DNA from 3 places in the Streptomyces hesseae genome. Region 1 is predicted to be linked to each of the others. Evidence: riboswitches for the same ligand, from Rfam matches in the RefSeq annotation. Region 1 holds a riboswitch; each other region holds the start of a gene.
What was found. A riboswitch is a leader RNA that binds a small molecule or an ion and turns the genes downstream of it on or off. The one in region 1 is predicted to bind cyclic di-AMP.
Positions count from the first base shown of each region.

Region 1 (5,312 bases):
GAGGCCTTGCGGCCCTGAGGGCCCTGACCTCCTGAAACTCCGACGGCCCCGAGGCCCCGGCCAGCCGGCCGGGGCCTCGGGGCCGTCCGGCCGGGGCCTCGAACGGCGTAACCCCGTTCGCCCGGCCGTACCCCGCCCGCAAGGGTGGACGGGTACGGAGCAAGGGACGTCGGCCGGTCAGGAGCACACGGTGGGGAAGCGAGACGGGCTGCCGCCCGGGCCGGATCCGCTCTGCGAGCCGCTCCCCGGGCGGGTGACGTCGGTCGTCGTCGCCCGCTGCCTCCCCGCCGCCGTCGTCATCGGCGGCATCGCTTTCGACGTCCTCACGCCCCCCAAGTACTCCTCCGCCCCCTTCTTCGTCTCCGCGCCCCTCGTCGCCGCCCCGCTCCTCTCCCTCTTCGCCACCCTGCTCACGGCGGTCGTGTCCCTGGCGGCGATGGTCACGCTCTCCCTCTCGCGGCAGGCGCCGGAGATGGGCGAGTCGGTGACCGAGGTCGCCACCGTCCTGATCGTCGGCGCGCTCGCCGTGGGCATCAACCGCGTCGTACGGCGCGGCCATCTCCGGCTGGCGTCCGTGCGGAGTGTCGCGGAGGCCGCCCAGCGGGCCGTGCTGCCCACGCCCCCGGCCCGGATCGGCGGGCTCCGCGTGGCCGCGCGCTATGTCGCCGCGCAGGCCGACGCCCGGATCGGCGGCGACCTCTACGCGGTGCAGGACACCCCGTACGGCGTCCGCGTCATCGTCGGCGACGTACGGGGCAAGGGGCTCGGCGCGGTGGAGGCGGTCGCGATCCTGATCGGCGCGTTCCGGGAGGCGGCGGAGCAGGAGCGCACGCTGGAGGGGCTGGCGGTGCGGCTGGAGCGCGCGCTTCAACGGGAGGGCGCACGGCGCGCGAACGTCGATCAGGCCGAGGGGTTCACCACCGCCGTCCTGGCCGAGGTCCAGCCGGGCGCGGGCGCCCTGCGCATCGTCAACCGCGGCCATCCGCCCCCGCTCCTGCTCCATCCCGACGGCACCGTCGGGGACACCCACCCCCGAACGCCCGCCCTGCCGCTGGGGATGGAGGACCTGGGCGCGTGGCCGGACCGGGTGGAGGAGTGGGAGTTCCCGGTGGGGGCGACGTTGCTGCTGTTTACCGACGGGGTCACCGAGGCCAGGGACGCGGCCGGGGCGTTCTATGACCCCCAGCCACGGCTCCACGGCAAGCAGTTCCGCAGCCCCGACGCCCTGCTGGACTCCCTCGCGGCGGACGTGACCCGGCACGCGGGCGGGCGTACGGACGACGACATGGCCCTGCTCGCCATCCGGCGGATCGACGGCAGGCTCCGTACCGCTCCCATCACCCACAAACGTCCCCAGGTCACCGCCCGTACCGTGCGCCTGCGATCTCCTCAGATCCATAACGACTGACGAACTATCAGAAGTAAGCGCCTTATAAAGAGCCCCAACGCGCCTGCTGGATTCACCCTTTCGGCTTGGAATCCAGCCGCTCTGTCTATTAACGTTCGATAACGCAGCGCGGTCGTTGCAGCCGTCGCAGGGGCGGTGCCGTGCGCCTTCGCCGAATCCCGCGGGCGGAACCGGGGAACCATCATTTGGGGTGAATCGGGCCCGAACGCAGGCCTGTAGGAGACCTTCCTCCTCCGAACCCGACAGCTAACCCGGTAGGCGAACAGGAAGGAAAGGAGTCGCCCTCGTGGCGTCCAACAGCTCCGACAGCTCCGCGTTCGATGGCAGTCCGTACGACCCTCCGTACGACCCTCCGTTCGTCCCCGCCTACATTCCCCCTTACGAGCCGGATCCGGCTCCCGAGGCCGTCGTCCCCGCCCCCGCGCCCCGGGCGGCGGGCGACGAGTGGGTCCCCGGCGAGGAGCACCCGGCGGCGCCCGTCCGCGGCCGGCACCGCGTCGTCAAGCCGCGCGGCGGCACGATGGCGCGCAGCGGGGCGGTGCTCGGCGCCGGAATGATCGCGGCGGTCGGCGCGGGCGGCATGGCCAGCGCCCAGGACCGCCCGCAGGCCTCCATATCCATGCCGGACCTGGCCCAGAGCATTCCGGTCGTCGGCTCGTTCATGGCCGACGGTCACGAGCAGGGCGGGCAGCGGGCCGTCGAGGCGCAGCAGGCCCCCGTCGAGACGGTACGTACCGTGCGCGACACCGCCGACGCCGGCGAGGTGCTGCGGGCCCGCATCCTCCAGCAGGCCGAGCACCAGCAGGGCGCCGCCGAGGCCGAGGCGCAGGCGCGAGTGGCCCAGGCCGCCGCCGAGCAGCACCGCAAGGCGGCGGCGGAGAAGGCCGCGGCGGAGAAGGCCGCGGCGGAGCGGGAGTCGGCCGAGCGCGAGGCGGCGGACGCGAAGGCGGCGACGTACGAGGCCGCGCAGCGGGCCGCACAGGAGGCGGCCGGCGGTGGGGCGGCGACGGACGGATCGGCCGGATCGGCCGGATCTGCCGACTCGGCCGGAACCCCGGAGCGGCACTCGACCGGATCGTCCACCTCCGCGCATCGCGGCGCCGGCGGATCCTTCACCCTCCCCGTGGCCTCGTACACCCTCACCGCCGGCTTCGGCCAGGCGGGAAACATGTGGTCCGCGAACCACACCGGCGAGGACTTCGCCGCCCCCACCGGCAGCCCGGTGAAGGCGGTCGGCGGCGGCACCGTCACCCAGGCGGGCTGGGCGGGCGCCTACGGCTACCGCATCGTGCTGACGCTCGATGACGGGACCGAGGTCTGGTACTGCCACCTGTCGTCGATGGTGGTCACGTCGGGCAAGGTCGGCACGGGCACGGTCATCGGCCGGGTCGGCGCGACCGGCAATGTCACCGGCCCGCATCTCCACCTGGAGGTACGGCCGGGTGGTGGCGCGCCGGTGGACCCGCTGTCGTGGCTGCGGGGCAGGGGCCTGGAGCCGTAGCGAGCGGGCGGGCCGAGCGGGTGGACCGAGCAGGCGGGGGCGCCGGTTCGGCAAGCCGGGCAGGGCAATCAGGTCATAGCGACCCCAGAACCACCCGATATCGGATATCCCGGGAATGTTCTGTGTGCGATCGGGAAATCAGATGACGTGACGACCACCGCGACGATCACCACGTCCGTGCCCGCCCGCCTGGACCGGCTGCCCTGGTCCCGGTGGCATTGGACCGTGGTGATCGGTCTCGGCACGGTCTGGGTCCTGGACGGCCTGGAGGTCACGGTCGTCGGCAATATCGCCGGCCGTCTCTCCGAGCAGGGCAGCGGATTGCCGATCACTTCCGGCGGGGTGACGGGAGTGGCGGCCGCGCTCTATGTGGCGGGCGCCTGTTCCGGCGCGCTCTTCTTCGGCCGGCTGACCGATCTCTTCGGCCGTAAAAGACTCTTCATGGTCACGCTCGCGGTCTATCTGGCCGCGACGGCCCTGACCGCGCTCTCGTACTCGTCCTGGTGGTTCTTCACCTTCCGCTTCGTGACGGGTTTCGGTATCGGCGGCGAGTACGCGGCGATCAACTCCGCCATCGACGAACTGATCCCAGCCGTCTACCGCGGCCGTGTCGACCTCATCATCAACGGCAGCTTCTGGCTCGGCGCCATCGCGGGTTCGTTGCTGTCGATCCTGATGCTCGACACCAGCATCTTCGACAAGGCCATCGGCTGGCGGCTGACCTTCGGACTGGGCGTGATCCTGGGGCTGGTCATCCTGCTCGTACGCCGCCAGGTGCCCGAAAGTCCGCGCTGGCTGTTCATCCACGGCAGAGCCGAGGAAGCCGAACGTCTCGTCACGTCGATCGAGAAGCGCGTCGTCGCCGAGAAAGGCGTCCCCCTCCCGCCGGCCAAAGGGCGCCTCGCCATCCGTCAGCGCGAGAGCTTCGGATTCCGTGACATCGCCCGTACGGTCTTCTCCGACTACCGGCGCCGGGCCGTCCTGGGCCTCGCCCTCTTCATCGGCCAGGCGTTCCTCTACAACGCGATCACCTTCGGTTTCGGTGCCATCCTCACCCGTTTCTTCGGTGTCTCCACGTCCCGCACCGGCTATTACTTCGCGGTCATAGCGGTGGGCAACTTCCTCGGCCCGCTCTTCCTGGGCAAGCTCTTCGACACCATCGGCCGGCGCATCATGATCTCCTCGACATACCTTTTGGCCGGGGTCCTGCTGTTCGGCACCGCCTGGCTGTTCGGCGCCGGACAGCTGAACGCCGTCACCCTCACCGCCTGCTGGGCGGTGGTCCTCTTCTTCGCCTCGGCGGGCGCCAGCAGCGCCTATCTCACCGTCTCCGAGATCTTCCCGATGGAGACCCGGGCCATGGCCATCGCCTTCTTCTACGCGGTGGGCACGGCGGCGGGCGGCATCAGCGGCCCGCTCCTCTTCTCGGCCCTCACCCAGAGCGGCGTCGTCGCCGATACGGTCGTGGCCTTCTGCCTCGGCGCGGCCCTGATGTGCATGGGCGGAGTGGTGGCCGCGTTCCTGGCCGTACGGGCGGAAGGCCGCTCGCTGGAGGACATCGCGGCACCCCTGTCCGTCCACCCTCCCGATCCCCTGCCGGCACCGGCGCCCGCGGAATAACGGGCCCGGCAGGGGAGTTGGACCAACGCATGGCTGACAACACGTATCGCACGGAAATCGGCGGTCTCTCCGTCCACCCCCTGAACCTGGGCGGAAACGTCTTCGGCTGGACGGCCGACGAGAAGCAGTCCTTCGCCGTCCTCGACGCCTACGCCGAGGCCGGCGGCAATTTCATCGACACGGCGGACGTCTACTCCGCCTGGGTGCCCGGCAACCAGGGCGGCGAGTCCGAGACGATCATCGGGAACTGGCTCGCCGAGCGCGGCAACCGCGAGACGATCGTCATCGCCACGAAGGTCGGCAACGGCGTCCCCGAGCACCGGGGCCTGGCCCCCGCGACCGTCAAGGCCGACGTGGAGGCGTCCCTGCGCCGTCTCCGCACGGACCACATCGACCTCCTCTACACGCACGTGGACGACGAGTCGGTCCCCGTCGAGGAGATCATCACGACGCTGGACGGCCTGGTGAAGGAGGGCAAGGTCCGCGAGATCGCGGCCTCCAACATCACGGCGGCGCGCCTGCGGGCCTCGCTCGACTTCTCCGACACCGCCGGCCTGGCCAAGTACGTGGCGATCCAGCCCCACTACAACCTGGTCTCGCGCGACACCTACGAGGGCGAACTCGCCTCCGTGGCCGCCGAGCACGGCCTGGCCGCGATCCCGTACTTCGCGCTGGCCTCGGGCTTCCTCACCGGCAAGTACCGTCCGGGCACGACGGTGGACAGCGCGCGTGCGGGCGGCGCGGCGCACTACCTGGAGAAGGAGCGGGGCGTGCGCGTGCTCG
Region 1 covers NZ_JAVRFI010000013.1:166,305-171,616, forward strand. The annotation lists gene RM609_RS20805 (DEAD/DEAH box helicase) at 1-2, shown strand, start outside; gene RM609_RS20810 (PP2C family protein-serine/threonine phosphatase) at 191-1,408, shown strand; cyclic di-AMP (ydaO/yuaA leader) riboswitch at 1,548-1,684, shown strand; gene RM609_RS20815 (M23 family metallopeptidase) at 1,695-2,909, shown strand; gene RM609_RS20820 (MFS transporter) at 3,057-4,529, shown strand; gene RM609_RS20825 (aldo/keto reductase) at 4,559-5,312, shown strand, end outside.

Region 2 (5,312 bases), on a different contig from region 1:
GGGAGCAGGGCGATGGCCTCGTCGCCGAAGGGGTTCACGCCCGGGCCGGCCGCCAGCGAGTGGCCGACGAGCACATGGAGGCACTTCACCCGGTCCGGCATGCCGCCGGCGCTGGGGAAGCCCTCCAGGACCTCGATGGCGTCGCGGCGCGCGATGTAGTCCTCGTGGGCGGCCCGGTAGGCGGCGGCCAGCTCCGGGTCGGTCGCCAGCCGGTCCTGCATCTCCTTCATCAGGCCGGAGCCCTCGAGGGTGCCGATCGCACCCGCGGCGCGGGGGCAGGTCAGGTAGTAGAGGGTGGGGAACGGCGTGCCGTCCTCCAGGCGCGGCGCCGTCTCGACCACGTCGGGGTTGCCACAGGGGCAGCGGTGCGCGATGGAGCGCAGTCCGCGCGGCGGGCGGCCCAGCTGCTCCTTGAACGCGGCGATGTCCGCGTCCGTCGGCTCGGTGGGCTCGGTCTTCGGAGGAGGCGTGTCCATGTGCTCGCTCGTGCTCGATCGGTCGTGTGCGTCGGTCGTGTGCGTAAAGGTGTGGATCCGCCGTCAGCGATGGCCGTCGGAGGTGTCCACGTCGTCGAAGAGATTGCTGTACCAGGGGCGGTCGGCGGCGCCCTGGTCCTTGTGGCGCCCGCCGTCGGCGGTGCCGTCCACCACGGTGTAGCCGGTCTCGCCGGGGCGTACGAAGTGGAGGTGCTCGCGCGCCAGCTGTTCCACGTACGCCGGGTCCTCCAGCCGGGCCTTCTCCTCGTGCAGCCGCTTGACCTCCTCGCGCGCCTGCTCCGTCCGGTGCCGCTGGTCGGAGATGTCCGAGCGCTGGGTGACCCACTGGCGCATGGGGTAGGCGAGGGCGACGACGAGCGAGCAGACGACGAGCGCGAGCAGGGCCGCGCGGCCGGTGAGCCGGGAGCGGCGCTGCGGGCGGGCGCGGTAGACCCGGGCCGCGGTCGGCCCCTGGACCAGCGCCGTGCCCAGCGCCTTGAGCCTGGTCGCGGTGGAGAACCGGTCCGCGCCCACGTCGCCTCCCCTGGAGAGTCCGTTACGAACGTACGTCCCCGGACACGGTACGGGACCGCGGCCGGGGACGTACGGAGACTGGCGAGAAGGTCAGCCCTTGAGGCTTACGGCCTCATCGCTCAGGCGAAGCGGGACGGCTCAGCCCTTGAAGCGCGGGAAGGCGCTGCGGCCGGCGTAGACCGCGGCGTCGTCGAGGATCTCCTCGATGCGCAGCAGCTGGTTGTACTTGGCGACGCGCTCGGAGCGGGCCGGGGCGCCGGTCTTGATCTGACCGCAGTTGGTGGCGACGGCCAGGTCGGCGATGGTGACGTCCTCGGTCTCGCCGGAGCGGTGGGACATCATGCACTTGAAGCCGTTGCGCTGGGCCAGCTCGACGGCGTCCAGGGTCTCGGTCAGCGAGCCGATCTGGTTGACCTTGACCAGCAGGGCGTTGGCGGAGTTCTCCTCGATGCCGCGGGCGAGGCGCTCGGGGTTGGTGACGAACAGGTCGTCACCGACGAGCTGGACCTTGTCGCCGAGCTTCTCGGTGATGGTGTTCCAGCCGGCCCAGTCGTCCTCGAACAGCGGGTCCTCGATGGAGACGAGCGGGTACGCGGCGACGAGCTCCGCGTAGTACTCGGTCATCTCGGCCGCGGTGCGGTCCTTGCCCTCGAACTTGTAGACGCCGTCCTTGAAGAACTCGGAGGCGGCCACGTCCAGGGCGAGCGCGATGTCCTGGCCGGGGGTGTAGCCGGCCTCCTTGATGGCCTCGAGGATGAGGTCGAGGGCCTCGCGGTTGGAGCCCAGGTTCGGGGCGAAGCCGCCCTCGTCGCCGAGGCCGGTGGACAGGCCCTTGCGCTTCAGGACGGCCTTGAGGGTGTGGTAGACCTCGGTGCCCCAGCGCAGGGCCTCGGAGAAGGACTCCGCGCCGATCGGCGCGATCATGAACTCCTGGATGTCCACGTTGGAGTCGGCGTGCGAGCCGCCGTTCAGGATGTTCATCATCGGAACGGGCAGCAGGTGCGCGTTCGGGCCGCCGAGGTAGCGGAAGAGCGGCAGGTCGGACGCCTCGGAGGCGGCGTGCGCGACGGCCAGGGAGACGCCCAGGATGGCGTTGGCGCCCAGGGAGCCCTTGTTGTCGGTGGCGTCCAGGTCGAACATGGCCTGGTCGATCAGGCGCTGCTCGGTGGCGTCGTAGCCGACGAGCTCCGGGCCGATCTGCTCGATGACGGCGAGGACGGCCTTCTCGACACCCTTGCCGAGGTAGCGCTTGGGGTCACCGTCGCGGAGCTCGATGGCCTCGAAGGCGCCGGTGGAGGCGCCGGACGGTACGGCGGCACGGCCCGTGGAGCCGTCGTCGAGGCCGACCTCGACCTCGACCGTGGGGTTGCCTCGCGAGTCGAGGATCTCGCGAGCTACGACGACGTCGATGGACGGCACGAGGGTCTCCTTCGTGTGTGTCTGGAGTTCTGCAGCACGAGCCTAACGGGCCCCGGAGCATGCGCCCGCCCTTGCCCTGTCACCCGCGCCGAAAATTGGCACAAACGCCGAGATCCCCGGACGAATCGTCGGTGTGTTCGCTCAACGAGCGACCGGCAGAACGAGCGGAGCCCCGCTCCGATGCGGCTCGGGGGGAAGTCGCATCGGAGCGGGGCGGTCGCTCGGCCGGCCGGGGCCCGGTGGGGTCCCGGCCGGCCCTTGCTCAGCGCAGGTGGAGCTGCTGGCCCGGGAAGATCACGTCGGCGTCGGGCACGATCTTCTTGTTGAGCTCGTGCAGCTTCTGCCAGCCGCCCTGGACCTTCTGGGACGCGGCGATGGTGCCGAGGGTGTCGCCCGCCTTCACCTGGTACTCGCCGTCGCCCTTCTGGACGGTCCGCGGGGCGGTCTGCTTCGGCGCCGGGGCCTCGTCGTCGGAGTCGTCCGACTCCTGGACCGGCTTGCTGCTGTGCTTGCCCTGGGGCGCGGCCTCACGCTTGCTGCGGTCGGCGTGGGCCTTGCCGTAGGCGCCGGAGGCGGACTTCGTGGACTTCTTCGCGACGTAACCGCCGTCGGAGTCGTCGGTGTCGACGTTCGCCTTGGCGCCGCCACTGGTGAGGCCACCCTCACCGGCGCAGCCCCAGGCGCCCGGACCCTGCATGGCGAGCAGGCGCTCGGCGGTGGCGATCTGCTGGGACTTGGTGGCCAGGTCGGCGCGCGGGGCGTACTGCGTGCCGCCGGCGGCCTTCCAGGAGGAGTTCGAGAACTGGAGGCCACCGTAGTAGCCGTTGCCGGTGTTGATGTGCCAGTTCCCGGTGGACTCGCACTGGGCGACCTTGTCCCACGTGGAGACGGAGGCGGCGTTGGCGGAGGTCGCGACCATCAGAGGGGCTGCGACCGCTGCGCCGGTGACGCCGGCGAGCGTGACGATGCGGACGGCCTTGGACGGACGACGGTGCTTGCCCTTGGACATAAGTCGGTTTCCTCACCGACGCCTACGAGGTGAGCTGTCGGGTTCGGGCTGTGAGTTCGCCCGGCCCGGTGCGCTTTCGCGTTCCGGGCTTCACCCCAAGCCGTCCCGTTCCTTCGGCCATTGGCCTTGGGACCGTTACGGCGACTTACCTTGGTTCCCCCGCTCCTGCCTACGGCGCTTGCGCGACGACTCCCCCGGCCGCCGGCAGGATTCGGCGTGCGGCCGTGGTGCTCGCGGTGGCGAGCGGTGACGACGGTAATCACAGGCGGCCGACGGGTTCAAACCCCACTTTTCAGCCACCGGCGGCCGGAGTTAGCCCCAGAAACTTGACGTTTCCGCAGGTGAGAGGCCATTCGAGCAAAACGGATTTGAGGCATCCGACGGGTCGTCAACGAGACCCATGTCTCACTTTCGACTGGAACGGACATTCGCCTCGAACCGGAGCGCTACTGCTTGATGTCAAGCCTCTGACCAGGACGGATAAGGTCCGGATCGGAACCGACTGCTTTTTCGTTCTTCTGATACAGCGTCTGCCAGCCTCCGGCGACCGAGTGCTGCTCGGCGATCGCTGACAGGTTGTCACCGGGCCGCACGGTGTAGTCGTTGGCGGCGGGCAGGTCCGTCCGGCCCTCGCCGCCCCGGGAGGGCCGCTGAGCATCGCCGGAGGGCGACGGGTCGCCGCGGTGCCGGCCCGTTCCGGAGGGCGTTCCGGCATCGCCGGGAAGCGGCGAAGCGGAAGGCGAGGATCCCGTTCCGGGGGTGTCCGAGGGCGTGTTCGCCGGGGTGTTCGAGGGGCTGCCGACCGGGGCCGTCGGGATGGCGGTCGGATCGGTCGACGCGCCGGGGGTCGTACCCGTCGTCGGCTGCCCCGACGGGTCCTTGCGGTGCTTGCCCGGGGAGGTGTCCGGGGACGGGCTCGTCGAAGCGGACGGGGTGCCGGAGGAGTCCGGGGTGGGTGAACCGGACGAGCCGGGCGCGGGCTTGTGCGACCCGGAGGACGGGGCGGACGGCGCGGGCGACGTGCGCTCGGGAGCGGGCAGGTTGCCGCGCCCGGGCGTACGCGGGCGGACGGGCTCCGGCGCTGCGGAGGACGACCCGTCACCCGGGTCCACCTCCGGCGCCTTGTCCTCGCCCTGGGCCGCCTCGCCGGCCAGGCCCGAACTGACCGCGCAGCTCCGCCAGGTGTCGGCGCCCTCCGCCTTGAGGATCCGCTCGGCCACGGCTATCTGCTGGGACCGGCTGGCCAGGTCGGGGCGCGGCGCGTACGCGATGCCGCCGTTCTGCTCCCACATCTGCTGGGTCATCTGGAGACCGCCGTGGAGGCCGTTGCCGTTGTTGGCGCTCCACATCCCTCCGCTCTCGCACTGGGCGACCTTGTCCCAGGTGCCCGCGTCCGCCGCGACGGCGGATCCCGACGCCAGCAGCGGAAGGGCCGCGCTGGCGCCGGTCACTCCGACGGCGAGCACGATGGCGGGTGCCTGGCGGGGGCGGCGATGTCTACCGGTTCCTGAGCGCATGTGTGGGCCTCTCGTGTAGGCGGCGTCCGGTTGGTCGCAGACCATAGCGACGCCTCCCGGGAGTCACAAGCCGGTGTAGCGGAGGTCACGCGCCGATAAATGCCGATTGACCGGGCGTCACACGAGGGGGCTTTTGGGCGTGAACTCCACGGGCAAAGTACGCAATCCACGCATGATCAGGCCGCCGCGCCAGCGCAGGTCCTCGGGTTCGGCGGCGAGGGAGAGATCGGGCAGCCGGCGCAGCAGCGTCGCGATCGCGGCCTGGCCCTCCAGGCGGGCGAGGGGCGCGCCGAGGCAGTAGTGGATGCCGTGCCCGTAGCCCAGGTGCTGGTTGTCGCGCCGGGACAGATCAAGGGT
Region 2 covers NZ_JAVRFI010000003.1:44,627-49,938, forward strand. The annotation lists gene RM609_RS06185 (DUF501 domain-containing protein) at 1-476, opposite strand, end outside; gene RM609_RS06190 (FtsB family cell division protein) at 540-1,010, opposite strand; gene eno (phosphopyruvate hydratase) at 1,149-2,429, opposite strand; gene RM609_RS06200 (transglycosylase family protein) at 2,692-3,438, opposite strand; cyclic di-AMP (ydaO/yuaA leader) riboswitch at 3,443-3,625, opposite strand; gene RM609_RS06205 (transglycosylase family protein) at 3,885-4,955, opposite strand; gene RM609_RS06210 (cytochrome P450 family protein) at 5,073-5,312, opposite strand, start outside.
Region 2: another riboswitch for cyclic di-AMP. It lies ahead of RM609_RS06200 (transglycosylase family protein); the one in region 1 lies ahead of RM609_RS20815 (M23 family metallopeptidase).

Region 3 (5,312 bases), on a different contig from region 1:
GGTTCACCGGCCCGGTCGGCGACCGCGTCGCCGAGGACGGCGACGGCTCGCCACGCTCCGCCGCCGTCCCCTGGCAACAGGCCGACATCACCGCCGCCGGCCGCGCCCTGGACTGGGTCCCCCGGCACTCCTTCGCCGACTCCCTCACCGACCTGTGGGCCGCCACCGCGCCCGCCACAGAGCCCGTGCCATGACCACCACCACGCCCGCCTCCCACGGGGACGCCGGGCGACTGCTCGTCCCGCTCTACGTCCACCCCGCCACCCACCCCGAGGAGTGGGCCGCGCTGCTCGACGCCGCCCCCCGGCTGTACGGGGTCGTGCTCAACGCCGCCGACGGCCCCGGCGGCCGTCCCGACCCCGCCTTCGGCGCCGCCGCGCGAGCGCTGCGCGCCGCGGGCGTCCGGCTGCTGGGCTACGTCGACACCGGCTACGGCCACCGCCGCACGGGCGCCGTGGTCGCCGACATCCGCCGCCACCGCCGGTGGTACGACGTGGACGGCGTCTTCCTCGACCAGGTCCCCGCGCACGACACCCCGCTGCCCCGCTACCGCCGCATGGTGCTGGCCGCCCGGGTGCTGGGCGCCCGTACGGCCGTCCTCAACCCCGGCACCCACCCCGACCCCGGCTACGCCTCGCTCGCCGACCTCCTGGTCACCTTCGAGGGCACCTGGGAGGACTACCGGCGCGCCCGGGTGCCGGAGTGGACCACCGGGCATCCACCGGAGCGGTTCTGTCATCTGGTGCACGGGGTGCCCGAGGGGCGGGAGGGACAAGTGGCCCGTACGGCGGGGGCGCGCGGTGCAGCGGTCCACTGCGCGGTGCCGGGCACGGGGGCCAACCCCTGGCGCTCGGTGCCCGTGGCGGCCGCCGGTCTCGCGGCGGGGGGCACGGCATGAGCGCGTGGCGCGTCCGCGCGGGGCTGTGCGCCGCGCTGCTGCTGGTCCTGGCGGGCTGCTCCGCGTCGCCCGCCGACGACGACGGGCCGGACCGGGACGACGAAGGCGCCACGGCGGCCCCCCACGCCTCCGGCACCCCGCGTGCCTCGGGCACGCCGGACGCCTCCGCCTCACCCGGTGGTTCGGCCTCACCCGGCGGAACGGCCACGGGTTCGCCACCGGCCGCGGCCCGTTGGCAGCCGCGCCCGGGCACCCGCTGGCAGTGGCAGCTGGACGGAAAGGCCGACACCTCGGTGGACGCCCCCGTCTATGACATCGACGGCTTCGAGAATTCGGCCGAAACCGTGGCCCAATTGCATGCCGGCGGCCGGAAGGCGATCTGTTACATCAATGCCGGCGCCTGGGAGGACTTCCGGCCCGACCAGGGGAAATTCCCGAAGAACCTGCTCGGCAACAAGAACAAGGGATGGAAGGGCGAGAAATGGTTCGACATCCGCCGTCTCGACACCCTGCGGCCGCTCATGGCGGCCCGGATGGACATGTGCCGGCAGAAGGGATTCGACGCCGTCGAACCCGACCTGACCGAGGGATTCCGCAACTCCACCGGCTTTCCGCTGACGGCCGACCACCAGCTGGCCTTCAACCGGATGCTGGCGGATCTCGCCCATGAGCGGGGCCTGGCCATCGGGCTGAAGAACGACCTGGACCAGATCCCGCAGCTGGTGGACGTCTTCGACTTCGCGGTGAACGAGCAGTGCGCCCAGTACGACGAGTGCGAGAAGCTCACCCCCTTCGTGAAACATAACAAAGCGGTCTTCCATGTCGAATACGAACTGTCCACGGGGGAGTTCTGCGCCACTGCGCGCCGGCTCGGGCTGAGCTCGATGCAGAAGAAGCTGGAGCTGGACGCCTGGCGCAAGCCCTGCTGAACGGCGTTCCCGGAATTACTCGTTCCATGCTGCAAGTACCCATGGAAACAAGGGTTTAGGGCCAGTTCGGCGGGGGCGCGCGGAGCGCGGTTCCGGGTCTGCTCCCGAAGTGAAGAAGTTCACAGATGGCCGCCCGGGTACCGGATTTGAATGATTCATGGTGCAGGATCTCTCACCGAACACAAGATCCCGTCACCATGGCGGGCCACCCGGGCGGACGCCGAGTCCTGCCGCCGTCCCGGGTGCGGCATCGAATTGATGGATCGGCAGGAGCGGGAGACCCAAGCGGTACGGATCACGAAGTCGGTGGTCCTTGGGGTGAAGCCGGGAAATCCGGCCGGGCAACTTCGCAGCCCGAACCCGACAGGTCATCTTTCGTAGGCGGATGTCGAAGGGCTTCGGCATGTCTGCTATGCCTCGCATACCCGCTCTCATATCCCGGGCCGGCGCCGCCTCCGCCGTCACCGCCGCCACGCTGGCGGCATCGGTGCTCGTCCCCGGCCTCGCCTCCGAGGCCTCCGCGGCCACACCCGGTGAGCAGGCCCTGAGGGTCGCCGCCGGCAAGGCCGGCTCCCCCTACCAGTACGGCGCGGCCGGCCCGAACCGGTTCGACTGCTCGGGCCTGACCCAGTACTCGTTCAAGAAGGTCGGCAAGAGCCTGCCCCGCGTGGCCGCCGACCAGTACAACCGCACCCGGCACATCTCCAGCGGCTCCCGCCAGGTCGGCGACCTGGTCTTCTTCCACTCGGGCAGCAACGTCTACCACGTGGGGATCTACGCGGGTAGCAACAAGATCTGGCACGCCCCCAAGCCGGGCGCCACGGTCCGTCAGGAGAAGATCTGGACCGGCAGCGTCTGGTACGGACGCGTCAACTAGGCTCCCCGATCGGGCGGTCCGTGACCCGGGCCGCCCGACATCCGCGTTCGCGCACGGGGGTGCCGCTTCCGGGCGCGGGGAGGGAGCGACGATGAGCGACGTCACCGGCCCGGAAGCCGCCACGGCCCAGGGCACCGTACGGGGCCGCACCACCGGCGGCCTCGCCGTCTTCCGGGGCATTCCCTACGCCCGGCCGCCCGTCGGGGCACTGCGCTTCGCCGCCCCGGCCGCGCCGCACTCCTGGGACGGGGTGCGGGACGCGGCGGAGTTCGGCCCGCCGCCCCCGCAGTCCGGCCCGGTCGGCGCGACCGGCACGGCCACCGGCGACGACTGGCTCACCCTGAACGTCTGGTCGCCGGACCCCGGCGGCTCCGGACTGCCCGTACTGGTGTGGATCCTGGGCGGGGGCTATGTCTCCGGCTACGCGGGCGACCCGCTCTACGACGCCGGGCTCCTGGCCCGGCAGGGCGGCCTCGTCGTGGTCACCCTCAACTACCGGGTGGGCGCCGAGGCCTCCGCCCAGCTGGAGGGCGCCCCCGCCAACCGGGGGCTGCTCGACCTGATCGCGGCCCTGGAGTGGGTCCAGGAGAACATCGCCGGCTTCGGCGGCGACCCCGCGCGGGTCACCGTCGCCGGCCAGTCCTCCGGCGCCGGCTCGATCGCCACCCTGCTGGCCGTGCCCCGCGCCGCCGGCCTCTTCCGCCGGGCGATCGCCCAGTCCGTCCCCGGCCTCTACACCACCCCGGCCCTCGCCTCCGGCCTCGCCGCCGAGCTCGCCGGGCGGCTGGGCACCACTCCGACCGCGGCCGGACTCGCCACCATCGACCCATGGCGGCTGGCCGAGGCGATCACCCCGATGATGTACGGGCTGCCCGCCGAGACCGACCGCTGGGGTCCGCTGGCCCGGACCGGCTCCCCGTTCTCCGTCGTGGTGGACGGCGACCTCGTACCGGAGACGCCCTGGACGGTCCTGCCGGACGGCCGGGCGAGCGGCGTGGACCTGCTGACCGGTCACACCCGCGACGAGTTCCGGCCGTTCCTGGTGATGAGCGGGGGCCGGGACAAGGTCACCGACGAGGACACGGCCGCGGTGCTGACCGCCTTCGCCCCCGGCCCCGACGGCCCCCGGGCCTACCGCGCCGCCTACCCGGACGCCGCCCCCGTGGAACTCTTCGAGACCGTCCACAGCGACGTCCTGTTCCGCATGCCCTCGCTCCACCTCGCCGAGGCCCACACCGCCGGCGGCGGTACGGCGTACCTGTACGAGCTGCGCCGGCCCGCGCCCGTCCTGGGCGGGGCGCTCGGCGCCGCCCACGGGCTCGACGTGTCGATGCTGTTCGGCACCTACGACGCCCCGCAGGCCCGGCTGCTGCTCGGCGAGGGGCCGGTCCCCGAGGACCTGGTGGCCATCGGGGACGGGATCCGCCGGTCGTGGACGGCCTTCGCGACCCACGGCGACCCGGGCTGGCCCGCCCACCGGGCCGACGACGGACGGCTCACCCGGCTCCTCGACACGGCGACGAGCACGGCGCCGTACCCGGAGGAGCGGTCCAGGAAGGTCTGGGAGGGACACACGGTCCGCCCCTACGACCTGCCCGCCTGACGCGGAACGGCGTGGCTTGTTCCACGGACGGGCTCATTCCACGGACGGGCTTATTCCACGGCGTCCAGATAGACCCAGTGGCCGTCCTCCCGCACGAAGCGGCTGAGCTCGTGCTGGGAGCCGGCCTCGCCGTGCGCCTCGTAGTGGGCGCGGAACTCGACCGTGCCGTCGCTGTGGAAGGCGCTGCCGCCGGTCGTGGCCAGGACGTCGAGCCCCGTCCACCGGATCCCCGGGTCGAGGTCGAGGTCGTCCGGGCGCGTGGAGGAGTGCCAGGTCCGCAGCAGATAGAGGGGGTCGAGGACGACGAAGGCGCTGTAGCGCGAGCGCATCAGGCGCTCGGGCGTGGGGGCCGTGGCGCGGCCGTCGTGGAAGGCGCCGCAGCAGTCGCCGTACGTCGCGTCGAGCCCACAGGGGCAGGGCGAGCCGGCGGTGACGACGGGCGGCTTCGGGGAGCGTGAGCTTCTTCTGGACACCCCTCGATTCTGCCTGCCCCGGGGAGCGCCCCCGGCCACGGGGGCGAACCCTTTCGGCCGCAGGGCCGGATGGCGCCGCCCCCGCTGTTCTTTCGGGTGAATTCCCAGCTCAGCCGGGTGTGCGGGGTGAGTGCCCGGTGCCGGTCACCAAGAGCGACCGGTTGCGCACCCATCCGGCGCGGCGGACGGTGGTCGCGTCCCGGCAGATGTCTCGAAGGGAGCCTTCCGCATGCGCAGCACCAAGATCGTCGCGATAGCCACGGCCCTCGTCTGCGGCTCGGTCACCCTGGGCGTCACCGGACCCGCGCTCGCCGCCGGCCGCGTGGCGCGGCCCGCCGCCGTGGAGTCCGCCCCCGAGGCCGACAGCCGCTCGGACTCCATCGGCAGCCTGGGCGAGACGCTCAACCTCGGCTCCCGGATCGCCAAGGAGGCCGACTCCTGGAACCCCGACGTGGAGCACCTGCGCGACCTGAGAGTGCGGCTGCGGGAATCCGCCGAGCGGCTGCTCGCCGACGTCCGGGCGGTCAAGGCC
Region 3 covers NZ_JAVRFI010000001.1:647,127-652,438, reverse strand. The annotation lists gene RM609_RS02435 (NAD-dependent epimerase/dehydratase family protein) at 1-194, shown strand, start outside; gene RM609_RS02430 (spherulation-specific family 4 protein) at 191-898, shown strand; gene RM609_RS02425 (endo alpha-1,4 polygalactosaminidase) at 895-1,827, shown strand; cyclic di-AMP (ydaO/yuaA leader) riboswitch at 2,074-2,226, shown strand; gene RM609_RS02420 (C40 family peptidase) at 2,231-2,704, shown strand; gene RM609_RS02415 (carboxylesterase/lipase family protein) at 2,796-4,307, shown strand; gene RM609_RS02410 (YchJ family protein) at 4,358-4,780, opposite strand; gene RM609_RS02405 (hypothetical protein) at 5,010-5,312, shown strand, end outside.
Region 3: another riboswitch for cyclic di-AMP. It lies ahead of RM609_RS02420 (C40 family peptidase); the one in region 1 lies ahead of RM609_RS20815 (M23 family metallopeptidase).